Regions from separate parts of the Kocuria sp. ZOR0020 genome, predicted to be linked through region 1. Evidence: riboswitches for the same ligand, from Rfam matches in the RefSeq annotation. Region 1 holds a riboswitch; the other holds the start of a gene.

Region 1 (5,460 bases):
CCTCAACGGGGGTGGTTCCGGCCTCCACCACCAACGGGTGGGTGACCAGCGCCGATTCGATCTCGATGGTGGACAGCCGGTGCCCGGAGACGTTGATGACGTCATCCACGCGTCCCAGGATGTAGAGATCGTCGTCGTCATCCAGTCGGGCGCCGTCGCCTGCCAGGAACCATCCGCGCTCGCCGTACTGCTGCCAGTAGGAGCTCAGGTAGCGCTGCGGATCTCCCCACACGGTGCGGGCCATGGACGGGCCGATCTTGTCCACCACGGCCAACCCCTGGTGGCCCGTTTCCACCGGCTCACCGGATTCATCCAGCACCCGCACGGGGACCCCCGGAATGGCACGTGTGGCACACCCCGGCTTGGGGGAGGTGCCCGGGGTACCCGCCGCAAAGGTGCCCGGCGGGGCGAATTGCGGATAGTGCGGGCGCGGGGAGGCCACGCAGGACCCCGTCTCCGACTGCCACCAGGTGTCCACGAACGGCACCTGGTCTCGCCCGATCTGGGACCTCAGCCACCGCCACGCCTCCGGGTTGATGGACTCACCCACGGAGCCCAGCAGCCGGACGGAGGAGAAGTTGTAGATCTGCGGGATCCCGTGCGGGAAAGCCCCCATCAGGGAGCGGATCAGCGTGGGAGCCGTGTAGTAGTTGGTCACCCCGTAGCGCTCGATCACCTCAAAATGACGGCCCGGATGCGGGGTGTTGGGGGTGCCCTCGTAAATCACCTCGGAGACCCCGTTGACCAGCGGCCCGTAGATCTCGTAGGTGTGCGCGGTGACCCAGGCCAGGTCAGCCGTGCACCAGTGGACGGTGGAATCCACCTTGGCTGGGTCGTTGACCGTGGAGAGTTCATCGGGGCGCAGGGCGCCGTCGTCGTCGAGCGTGTCCGGGAGGAGGTCGAAGAGCAGGGCGTGCGTGTAGGCGGTCTGCACCAGGTATCCGCCCATGGTGTGCACCAGGCCATTGGGGCGGCCGGTGGTTCCGGAGGTGTAAATGATGAACAGCGGGGTTTCGGCGTCAAAGAATTCCGGGGTGTGGACGGTGGGGGCGTCCTTGATGAGGTCGTGCCACCACACGTCCCGCCCGGGGGTCCAGGGGACCTCGAGTTCGTCGTTGGAGCGGGCGCCGCGGGTCCCCGCTGCCAGTTGCTTGTTGCCGGGCCGGCAGGTTCGCCGAACAACGACGACGTGCTCGATCTGGTTGTCCCCGCTGTATGCCTCATCGGCGTTGACCTTGACGGGGACCACCTTGCCTCGGCGGTTCTGGCCGTCGGTGGTGACCAGGACCTTGGCGCCGGTGTCCTCCACGCGGAACTTCAAGGCTTCCGCGGAGAACCCGCCGAAGACCAGTGAGTGGATGGCGCCGATGCGCGCGCAGGCCAACGTCATGATCACGGTCTCCGGGATCACGGGCAGGTAGATTACCACGCGGTCGCCCTTGACCACACCCAAATCGGTCAAGGCGTGAGAGGCGCGGGCCACCTCCCGTTGCAGGTCAGCGTAGGTGTAGACCAACCTGTCGCCGGGCTCGCCCTCAAAGTACAGGGCCACGTGGTCCCCGCGGCCGGCCTCCACATGACGATCCACGCAGTTGTGGGCCACGTTGAGCTTGCCGCCTTCAAACCAGGCGATTTCAGGGACCGAGTAGGTGGGGTTGCCGTCCTGGTCCTCACCGATCACCTGTGGTTTCTCGAAGCGGTGGGTGGTGTGCCACGGTTCTGCCCAGTCCAGGCGGGATGCCTGGGCGGCCCAGAAGTCAATCCGGGCATCATCAGAGATCAACGCCGGATTGGGCGTGGGGTTCGCCGGATCGGAGAACGACTGTTCGCTCTGGTTGGTGGCGGCGGGCAAGCTCGAAGACATCAGCAATCACACTCCATCGGTCCTGGCATTAGCACCGAGTGCAGGCACCGCGGGTTGTGACGGTGCTGGCTGCAGGGTTGCTGCGGCGTCGACGAGCCAGGTCTCTTGAGCCGCTCTGGATGGGAACCACAGTCATTGAACTCTGAGTCCGGGGACCGGAGCAAATCAGTTCAGCGCCGAGTTCGCGCGGCACCTGCGTCGTCGTTATGCTGTTGAACCAGAACGATCATGAGTTCCGGCGCGTAGCCCTGGCTGGCCGGACGGCAACCCTCTCCCGTAGCGGGGTGCCCCAGGTGAGGATCGGGCCGCACGCAATACCGCGTGTGGCAAGTACGGCGTACCCAAGCGCTGGACCCGCAGGATGGTCACCGCAGGTGGCGCACGGGGCGTGGGTCTGAGCAGACTCCTAGGAGACCTCGCCTGAGCAAGCGGATTTCCCTCAACGCATTCGACATGACCTGTGTGGGCCACCAGAGCTTTGGCCTGTGGCGTCACCCGCGCTCGCGGGCCACCGAGTACAACACGATCGAGTACTGGACGGACCTGGCCAAGACCCTGGAGCGCGGCAAGTTCGATGCCCTGTTCCTGGCGGACGTGGTGGGGATCTATGACGTCTACAAGAACTCCGCGGCACCATCCATTGCCGACGGCGCACAGGTTCCGGTCAACGATCCCTTCATGCAGATCTCCGCCATGGCGGCAGTGACCAAGAGCTTGGGCTTCGGCGTGACCAGCGCTGTGACGTACGAGCAGCCCTACACGCTGGCCCGTAAGTACGCCACGCTGGACCACCTGACCCGCGGGCGTGTGGGCTTCAACGTGGTGACCTCCTACCTGGCATCGGCCGCCGAGAACCAGGGGCTGCCGCACCAGATCGAACACGATCTACGTTACGAGATCGCCGATGAGTTCCTGGACGTCTGCTACAAGCTCTGGGAAGGATCCTGGGAGGACGGTGCTGTGGTCAAGGACCTGGAGCGCGGTCTGTACGCAGATCCCAACCTGGTCCACCCCATCCAGCATTACGGCAAGCACTTCACCGTGCCCGGAGCCGCCCTGACCGAGCCCAGCCCGCAGCGCACTCCACTGATTTTCCAGGCCGGCGCTTCCTCCCGCGGCCAGGCCTTTGCCGGCAAGCACGCGGAGGCCGCCTTCATCACCGCCCTGCGCCCGGATCTGACCCGATACATGACGGATCGTTTCCGGGACAAGGTGGAGGACGCCGGCCGTGACCGGGACGACCTGAAGATTTACGCCATGCTCTCCGTCGTCGTGGATGAGACCGACGCCGAGGCCGAGGCCAAGTACCGCGACTATCTGCAGTACGTGAACCTGGAGTCCTCCCAGGCGATCATCGGCGGCTGGTCCGGGGTGGACCTGTCCCAGTTCGACGAGGACGAGGTGCTCAAGTACGTCCAGACCGAGTCCATCCAGTCCTTCCTGGCGCCCTTCACCATGCAGGACAAGTCCCGCGAGTGGACCCGGCGGGACATCGCCGCTCACTGCGCGATCGGCGGCATGGGTTCGGTGCTGGTGGGCTCCCCGGAGACCGTGGCGGATCAGCTGGAGACCTGGATCGACGACGGCGGCCTGGACGGCATCAACCTGGCGTACCACGTCTCCCCGGGCTCGTTCGAGGACTTCGTGGACTACGTGGTGCCTGAGCTGCAGAAGCGTGGGCGCTACCGGACCGAGTACGAGGGCTCCACCTTGCGGGAGAACCTCTACGGTGCCGGTCAGTCCAAGGTGCTGGACACCCACCCGGCGGCCAAGTACCGCGGCGCGTTCGTGGATGCACCCACCACGGCCAACACCCCGGCACGGGACCTGGCCCAGGCCTGACTCTTTCCCCTCCCGCTCCGCCGCGTAGGAGTCACCCACTTCTCCGCCGAGTAGGCCGTTTGATCGCTGCTGACTACGTCAGGGGCGATCAAACGGCCTACTCGGCGGGTGGGGATGAGGGGCTCAATCCTCCAGCATGTGGTTCGGCAGGCGGTTGCCCGGGGCGCGGCCGCGGATCTCCAACATGTCCCGGGCCAGCTGCCACAGGCGCTTGTCCTCATCCGTGACAGGTTCCCAGGCGGGGATGGGGATGGAGGTGCCTTCGTCGTCGCGAGCCACCATGACGGTGATGCAATTGGTGGTCACCGCCAGCTCCTGCCCCTTGGGATCCCCGGAGCGGACCTCCACCCAGATGTGCATGCCCTTGTTGCCGGTGTAAACCAGGCGGGCGTCCACCTCCACCATGTCCCCGATGTGCAGCGGCTGCAGGAACCGGATGCCGCCGGAGAACACCGCCACGGTGTCCTTGCCGCAGTAGCGTGTGGCGCACAGGTAGGCGGCCTCGTCCATCCATTCCATGACGATTCCACCGTGGACCTTCCCGCCCCAGTTCACGTCCGTGGGTGAGGCCAGGAACCGTAAGATCACACGCTCGGCCTCACCTTCGACGGCAGGGGATTGGGCAGCCAACAGGTCAGTGATCTCATCCCGGATGGGGATGCGATCCAGTGCGTACTGTTGTGCCAGTTCTTGCTCCAGGGTCTGCGGGGTGAAGGTGGGCACGGGAGTGGCCTTGCCGTCGTCGTCAACGGCCACAAAAATCACCAGGCAGCGGGCGCGTTCCTCGAACTTGCCGGATTTGGGATCACCTGAACGGACCACGGTGCTGACGTGCATGGATGAGCGGCCGGTGTGCAGAACTGTGCCGGTGACCTCCACCATCTCGCCAACCTGAACCGGGTAGCGGAAGTGGATGTTTCCCACGTAGGCCGTCACGCAGTAGGCGCCCGCCCAGGCGGTGGCTGCGGCAAAGGCGGCCTTGTCCACCCACTCCAGAACCCGGCCGGCGTCAACCGTGCCGGAATGTCCAAGGTCGGTGGGAGCAGCCAGGAAACGCAAGGTTTCGGTGTAGCGGCGGGGCACGGTGGAAGACGGCGTCTTTGCGGAATCCATGGGATTCAAGCTACCGGATGGTTGCTCAGTGGGCTGCTGAAGGGTGGTCGCGGTCAGGGGCGAACCGTGGGGAGTCTCGGGCGGGGACAGTGGTGGCGGATGGGAGGTTCAGGAACGCCAAAGGCCCGGTGACCTGCGATTTCTCGCTGACCACCGGGCCTTTGCCTAATGCGGAAGGTGTAGGATTCGAACCTACGGTACGGGGTTACCGCACACCGGTTTTCAAGACCGGCTCCTTCGGCCGCTCGGACAACCTTCCATGTACGTCAGTCGGCTCTCACCGCTTCGTACGAGGGAACACGTTAGCACAGTCCGCCGACGCTCTTGCAATACGGTTTTGCGTGAAGTTCGGTGACCCTGCTCACCGACGACGACGCACCCAACCCCCAGGAGAGACCCATGCGTGCAGTTGTGGACACCACCCCGGGTGGACCCGAGGTATTGACGGTCACGGAGCAGCCGGTCCCCACCATGCGACCTGATGGCATCCGGATCCAGGTGACGGCTGCCGGTATCAACCGGGCTGACGTGTTGCAGAGAACTGGTAATTACAAGATTCCTGAGGGTGCCTCCAAGATCTTCGGCCTGGAGGTCTCCGGCATCGTCACGGACGTCGGCCCAGACGTTGACCCGGAGAGCAA
Region 2 (5,460 bases), on a different contig from region 1:
GCCAGGCTGACCTCGCGCTTGTGGTTCTTCACAAGCTGCCCCAGGGGAGCGGAGGATTCGGCCTTGCGCAGCTGCATCTCCTTGACACGGGGGATTCATCCACGGTCATACGGATCAGATAGCCCACCACAATCAGCACCACGGAGGACAGGAACGGAACGCGCCAACCCCAGGCCTCAAACTGTTCGGGGGTGAGCATGGAGGTCATCAGGAACATGAAACCGGTGGCCAGCAGCATGCCCAGGGGCACGCCCACCTGGGGGTAGGCGCCGAACGAGCCGCGCTTGTGCCGCGGTGCGTGTTCCACGGCCATCAGCGCGGCACCGCCCCATTCGCCACCCGCGGAGAAGCCCCGCAGGATGCGCAGAAACATCAAAAGGATGGGCGCCCACAAGCCGATGGTGGCGTAGGTGGGCAGCAGGCTGATCAATGTGGTGGCGCCACCCATGCCCACCAGGGTGATCACCAGAACCACCTTGCGTCCGAACTTGTCACCCACGTGCCCAGCCACAATGGCGCCCAGCGGGCGGAACAGGAAGCTGATGCCCAGAGATGCCCAGAGATGCCCATGAGGCCACCTGGGCCATGGCTGCGTTTTCCTCGCCCAGCGGGTTGAAGAAGTGGGTGGCCAGGATGAAACCTGCAGCCTGCGCGTAAATGTAGAAGTCGTACCACTCGATGGTGGTACCCACCAGTGTGCCCGCAAGGACCCTCTTCTCCTCGCGAGTCATCTCATGGCCGTGTGTGGAGCCAGAGCTCGCCGTAGTGCTCATGGATCTCTTCCGTGAGGTGGGGGCGAGGCCGCCCCGATTTACTTACCGATTGATCGGTAATTAACGGCATACTAAGCGGCGCTGTGATGGCTGTACCAGTATTCGGCACATCAGATACGATTTTCTTTGGTGGACGCGGAGGGGCGCTCCACGCCGTCGTCGTGACCTCACTAAAGCGCCGAGTAGGCCTTTTGATCGCTCCTCAGCGCTCAGGGGCGATCAAAAGGCCTACTCGGCGGGTGTGGCGGGTGTGGCGGGTGTGGCCCGGTCGGCTGGGGCCCGAGTGGTGGGGAGGGGACCGGGGGATCAGAACAACCGCCAGGTTGCGATCCGCGCCCCCTCCACCAAGGTTTCCAACTTGGCGGCAGCAATCTGCGGGTGAACCCGGCCGCCCAGCCCGCAGTCGGTGGAGGCGATCACGCGCTCCGGGCCCACAGCAGAAGCAAAGCGCTCGATCCGGTCGGCCACGAGCTCCGGGTGCTCTACCACGTTGGTGGCGTGGGAGACCACACCGGGGATGATGACCTTGTCAGCGGGCAGTTCCAGGTCCTTCCAGATTTTCCACTCGTGTTCGTGGCGCACGTTGGCGGCTTCGAACGAGTAGGCCCCGGCGTTGATCTCCAGCATGAGTTCGGCGATGTGACGGAACTCGATGTCCGTGGTGTGCGGACCGTGCCAGGAGCCCCAGCACAGGTGGAACCGCACCTGCTCGGCAGGGATCCCTTCCAGGGCGGTGTTGATGGCATCCACTCGCTTCCGGGTGAAGGCAAGGTAGTCCTCCACGGTGGGTTCGGGGTTGATCTGGTCCCAGTTCTCCGCAATGGAGGGGTCATCGATCTGCACGATCAGCCCCGCGTCCGTGATGGCCCTGTACTCCTCACGCATGGCTTGGGTGCAGGCGGCCAGGACGTCGTCCTCGTTGCCGTAGTGGTTGTCCTCAAGGCGCGCGCAGGATCCGGGGGAGAGCGCAGCCAGGTAGCCCTGCGTGGCCCCGGACTTGTCCATGGCGGCCTTCAGATTGGCGATGTCGCGCTGCACAGCCTCCTGGCCGACGTAGCGGATGGGCCCGTTGAACACCGGGAACGGTGCCGGTTTGCCGGTGAAGATTCCCGACGACGGGTCCTGGTACGCCTGCGCAAACTTCCCCCAGTCGCGGCGATCCCCAAAGCTGGTGAGTTTCACGTTTCCGGGTTCGGAACGGTGGACGGGCTGGTCGGCCAAGGTGCGGGTACCGGGGGCCAGCCCGTCCAGGCGGGCAAAGATGTAGTGCCACCAGGCGCCGTAGTCCACGTCTTCAGCCATGGCGTGGCCGTATTCGCCGTCGTTGACGACGTCGATCCCCACCTCCGTCTGGCGGGCCACCACCTGGTCCACTGCGGTGGCCAACAGGCGGTCGTAGTCCTGCCCGGCAACGCGGGCTTTTGCGGCGTCGATCAGGTCCCGGGTGCGGGGAAGGGAACCGGCGTGGGTGGTCAGGATGCGGTTTGTTGAGTGCTGCATGAAAGTCTCCAGGTGTGTGTCAATGCTGCCGAGTAGGCCGTTCGATCGCCGCTCAGCGCTCAGGGGCGATCAAACGGCCCACTCGGCGAAGAAGAAAGGGAGGGGGGTGGATCAGAAGAGGCGCTCGGTGGCCAGGCGGGCGCCTGCCGTGAGGGACTCCAGCTTGGCGAATGCGATCTGCGGGTGCAGGCGTCCGCCCAGACCACAGTCGGTGGAGGCCACCACGCGCTCGCGGCCCACAGCGGAGGCGAAGTTCTCAATCCGGTCCGCCACCAGCTCCGGGTGTTCCACCACGTTGGTGGAGTGGGAGACCACACCGGGGATGATCACCTTGTCATCGGGCAGATCGGCCTCAGCCCACAGCTTCCACTCGTGGGCGTGACGCACGTTGGCAGCCTCGAAGGAGTAGCCACCGGCGTTGATGGACAACAGCGGTTTGAGCAGGTGCTTGAGTTCCAGGTCCGTGGTGTGCGGGCCGTGCCAGGATCCCCAGCACAGGTGGAAGCGGATCTGGTCCTGGGGCAGCCCGCGCAGTGCGTGATTCAGGGCCTCGATCCGCAACTGGATGAACCCCAGGTAGTCCTCCACGGAGGGTTCGGGGTTGATTTGGTCCCAGGATTCGGCGATCGACGGGTCATCGATCTGCACGATCAGTCCCGCGTCCGTGATGGCCTTGTACTCCTCACGCATGGCATCGGCGCACGCGTAGACCAACTCCTCATCGGTCTTGTAGTACTCGTTGGTCACCCGCGCACAGGAGCCCGGGGACAGTGCCGCCACAAAACCCTGGGTGGCGCCGGTGTGCTCCAATGCGGACTTCAGATTGCGAATGTCCGCGGCCACCGCCTCCTGACCCGTGTAGGTCAGCGGACCGGTGATCTTGGGTTGCGTGACGGCCTTGCGCGCGGTCAGGATTCCCGACGACGGATCCTCGTATGCCTCCCTGAACCTCTCCCGGTCACGGCGGTCCGTGAAGGTGGTCAGCACAATGTTGCCCGGGGAGGAACGGTGTTTTTCCGTGGTGGCCCAGCGGTCCTCGTCGGAAGGGCTCAATCCGCCCAGACGGGAGAACGAGTAGTTCCACCACGCCCCGTAGTCCACGGAGGAGGACATGGTGTGCCCGTATTCGCCGTCGTTGACGACGTCGATCCCCAGCTGGCGCTGCTTGGCCACGATGTCCACAACACCCTGCTGCATGGTGCTCACCAACTGGTCCCAGGTGATGGACCCGTCCTGGTAGGCCTGATTGGCTTCCAACAGCTCCGGAGTACGGGGCAGGGAGCCCACGTGTGTGGTTTGGATGTGGTCAGAATTCAGCATGCGTGATTGCACGTCCTTTCCATCGGCCCTGGCGGGAGCACCTTGACTGACCAGCGGGTCACATCATGGTTGCTGCGACGTCAACGAGCCAGGTCTCTAAGTCGCTCTTGATGGGTAACGGGCTCATCCTGTCACGCAGAACACATCAGATGCCAAACTGGACGTCACATGACTGTTGGTGAGTCTCAGGCACAGCACGGGTGAGGCCACCAGCCCTGTACAGCACACCAGCCTTGTACGGCACACCAAGCACGATGACGTGCAGGAGGAGACCCATGACCCACCACCTGAACCACGGATCTGCCGCCGCCGGGGAGACCGACGGCACGGACGTTGTGATCCTGGGCGGAGCACGTACACCGCAAGGGAAGCTTTTGGGGCAGTTGGCCTCCCTGCAGGCCACTGACCTGGGGGCTCACGCCATCCAGCACGCCTTGGAGCGTTCAGGAGTGTCAGGGGCGCAGGTTGAGCACTTGATCATGGGGCACGTGGTGCAGGCCGGGTGCGGGCAGAACCCCGCCAAGCAGTCAGCGGTCAAGGCAGGTTTTCCCATGACAGTGCCGGCAGTGACCGTCAACAAGGTGTGCCTCTCCGGCTTGGTTGCGGTCACGGATGCCGCCCGCATGATCCGGGCGGGGGAGGCGCATGTGGTGGTGGCCGGCGGCCAGGAGTCCATGACCAACGCACCCCACCTTCTACCGGGGTCCCGCCAAGGAACCGCCTATGGCAACGTGACCATGATCGACGCCGTGGCCCACGACGGCCTAGTGGATGCAGCGGAGAACATTGCCATGGGTACCCTGACGGAGCGCGGCAACTCGCAACGCGGCCTGACCCGCCAGTCCCAGGACCAGGTTGCCGCTCGCTCCCACCAGCTGGCCGGGACGGCGGCGGCGGCCGGGGTGTTCGCCCAGGAGATCGCTGCCCTGCAGATTCCCCAGCGCAAGGGAGAGCCCGTGACCGTGGATGCGGACCAGGGGATCCGCCCGGATGCCACGGCAGAGTCTCTTGCCGGACTACGTCCGGCTTTTGGTGCTGATGGCACCATCACGGCCGGCAATTCTTCCCCACTGTCCGACGGCGCCTGCGCCCTGGTGCTGGCCTCCCGCAGCTGGGCGGAGGAAAAGGGTTTGTCCTGGTTGGCCGCGGTGGGTGCCTCCGGACAGGTGGCCGGCCCGGACAACTCCCTGCACTCCCAGCCGTCACAGGCCATCAAGAGCGCTGTGGACAAGGCCGGATGGGGCGTGGCCGACCTGGACTTCGTGGAGATCAACGAGGCCTTTGCCGCCGTGAGCCTGCAGTCTTTGGCTGACCTGGGTTACCCGCTGAAGCAGACCAACATTCACGGTGGCGCCATTGCACTGGGCCATCCCATTGGTGCCTCCGGGGCACGGTTGGCTCTCACTGCGGCCTTGGAACTGTCACGTCGTGGCCACGGAAAAGCAGCTGTGAGCTTGTGCGGCGGGGGTGGACAGGGCGAGGCCCTGCTGTTGTACCGCTGAGTAAACGGAATGCCGCGAATCGGGGCAGTTCCAGCGGATCGGGGAAGTGTCCAGCGGGTCCGGGCATTGAAGCGGTGCCGGTGAACAAGCCGTCAAACAAGCCAGGCCGTCCGAAAGCCTGGCTCAGGCCTTGGCCGCAGCCGCCCTCACAAGATGCTCCAGACCCCAGGTGAACTCGCGTTCAAATCGGTCAGCCACAGCGGTGGCGGAGGGCTGATTCCGGGTGTCCGCTGCCGCAAGGGCCTGGGCGGTCTGCTGCGTCAGGACCGAGCCCAGGACCCACCGCACCAAGTTCTGGGCCGCGGCAGCCGAGTCACTGACCCCCAAGCTTTCCAACTGTGCCGCCAACTCAGGGGCTGGTGGCA

What was found. A riboswitch is a leader RNA that binds a small molecule or an ion and turns the genes downstream of it on or off. The one in region 1 is predicted to bind S-adenosylmethionine.
Region 2: another riboswitch for S-adenosylmethionine. It lies ahead of L979_RS08120 (cobalamin-independent methionine synthase II family protein); the one in region 1 lies ahead of L979_RS03955 (AMP-binding protein).

The regions. Positions count from the first base shown of each region.
Region 1 covers NZ_JROX01000054.1:30,868-36,327, forward strand. Annotated here, with positions in the region: gene L979_RS03955 (AMP-binding protein) at 1-1,864, opposite strand, end outside; SAM riboswitch class I at 1,875-1,990, opposite strand; SAM riboswitch class IV at 2,089-2,203, shown strand; gene L979_RS03960 (LLM class flavin-dependent oxidoreductase) at 2,285-3,706, shown strand; gene L979_RS03965 (acyl-CoA thioesterase) at 3,830-4,819, opposite strand; tRNA gene L979_RS03970 (tRNA-Ser) at 4,991-5,078, opposite strand; gene L979_RS03975 (NAD(P)H-quinone oxidoreductase) at 5,219-5,460, shown strand, end outside.
Region 2 covers NZ_JROX01000128.1:7,132-12,591, forward strand. Annotated here, with positions in the region: partial or broken gene L979_RS08110 (MFS transporter) at 1-773, opposite strand, end outside; gene L979_RS08115 (cobalamin-independent methionine synthase II family protein) at 1,080-2,273, opposite strand; gene L979_RS08120 (cobalamin-independent methionine synthase II family protein) at 2,385-3,593, opposite strand; SAM riboswitch class I at 3,610-3,710, opposite strand; gene L979_RS08125 (acetyl-CoA C-acetyltransferase) at 3,869-5,095, shown strand; gene L979_RS08130 (TetR family transcriptional regulator) at 5,219-5,460, opposite strand, start outside.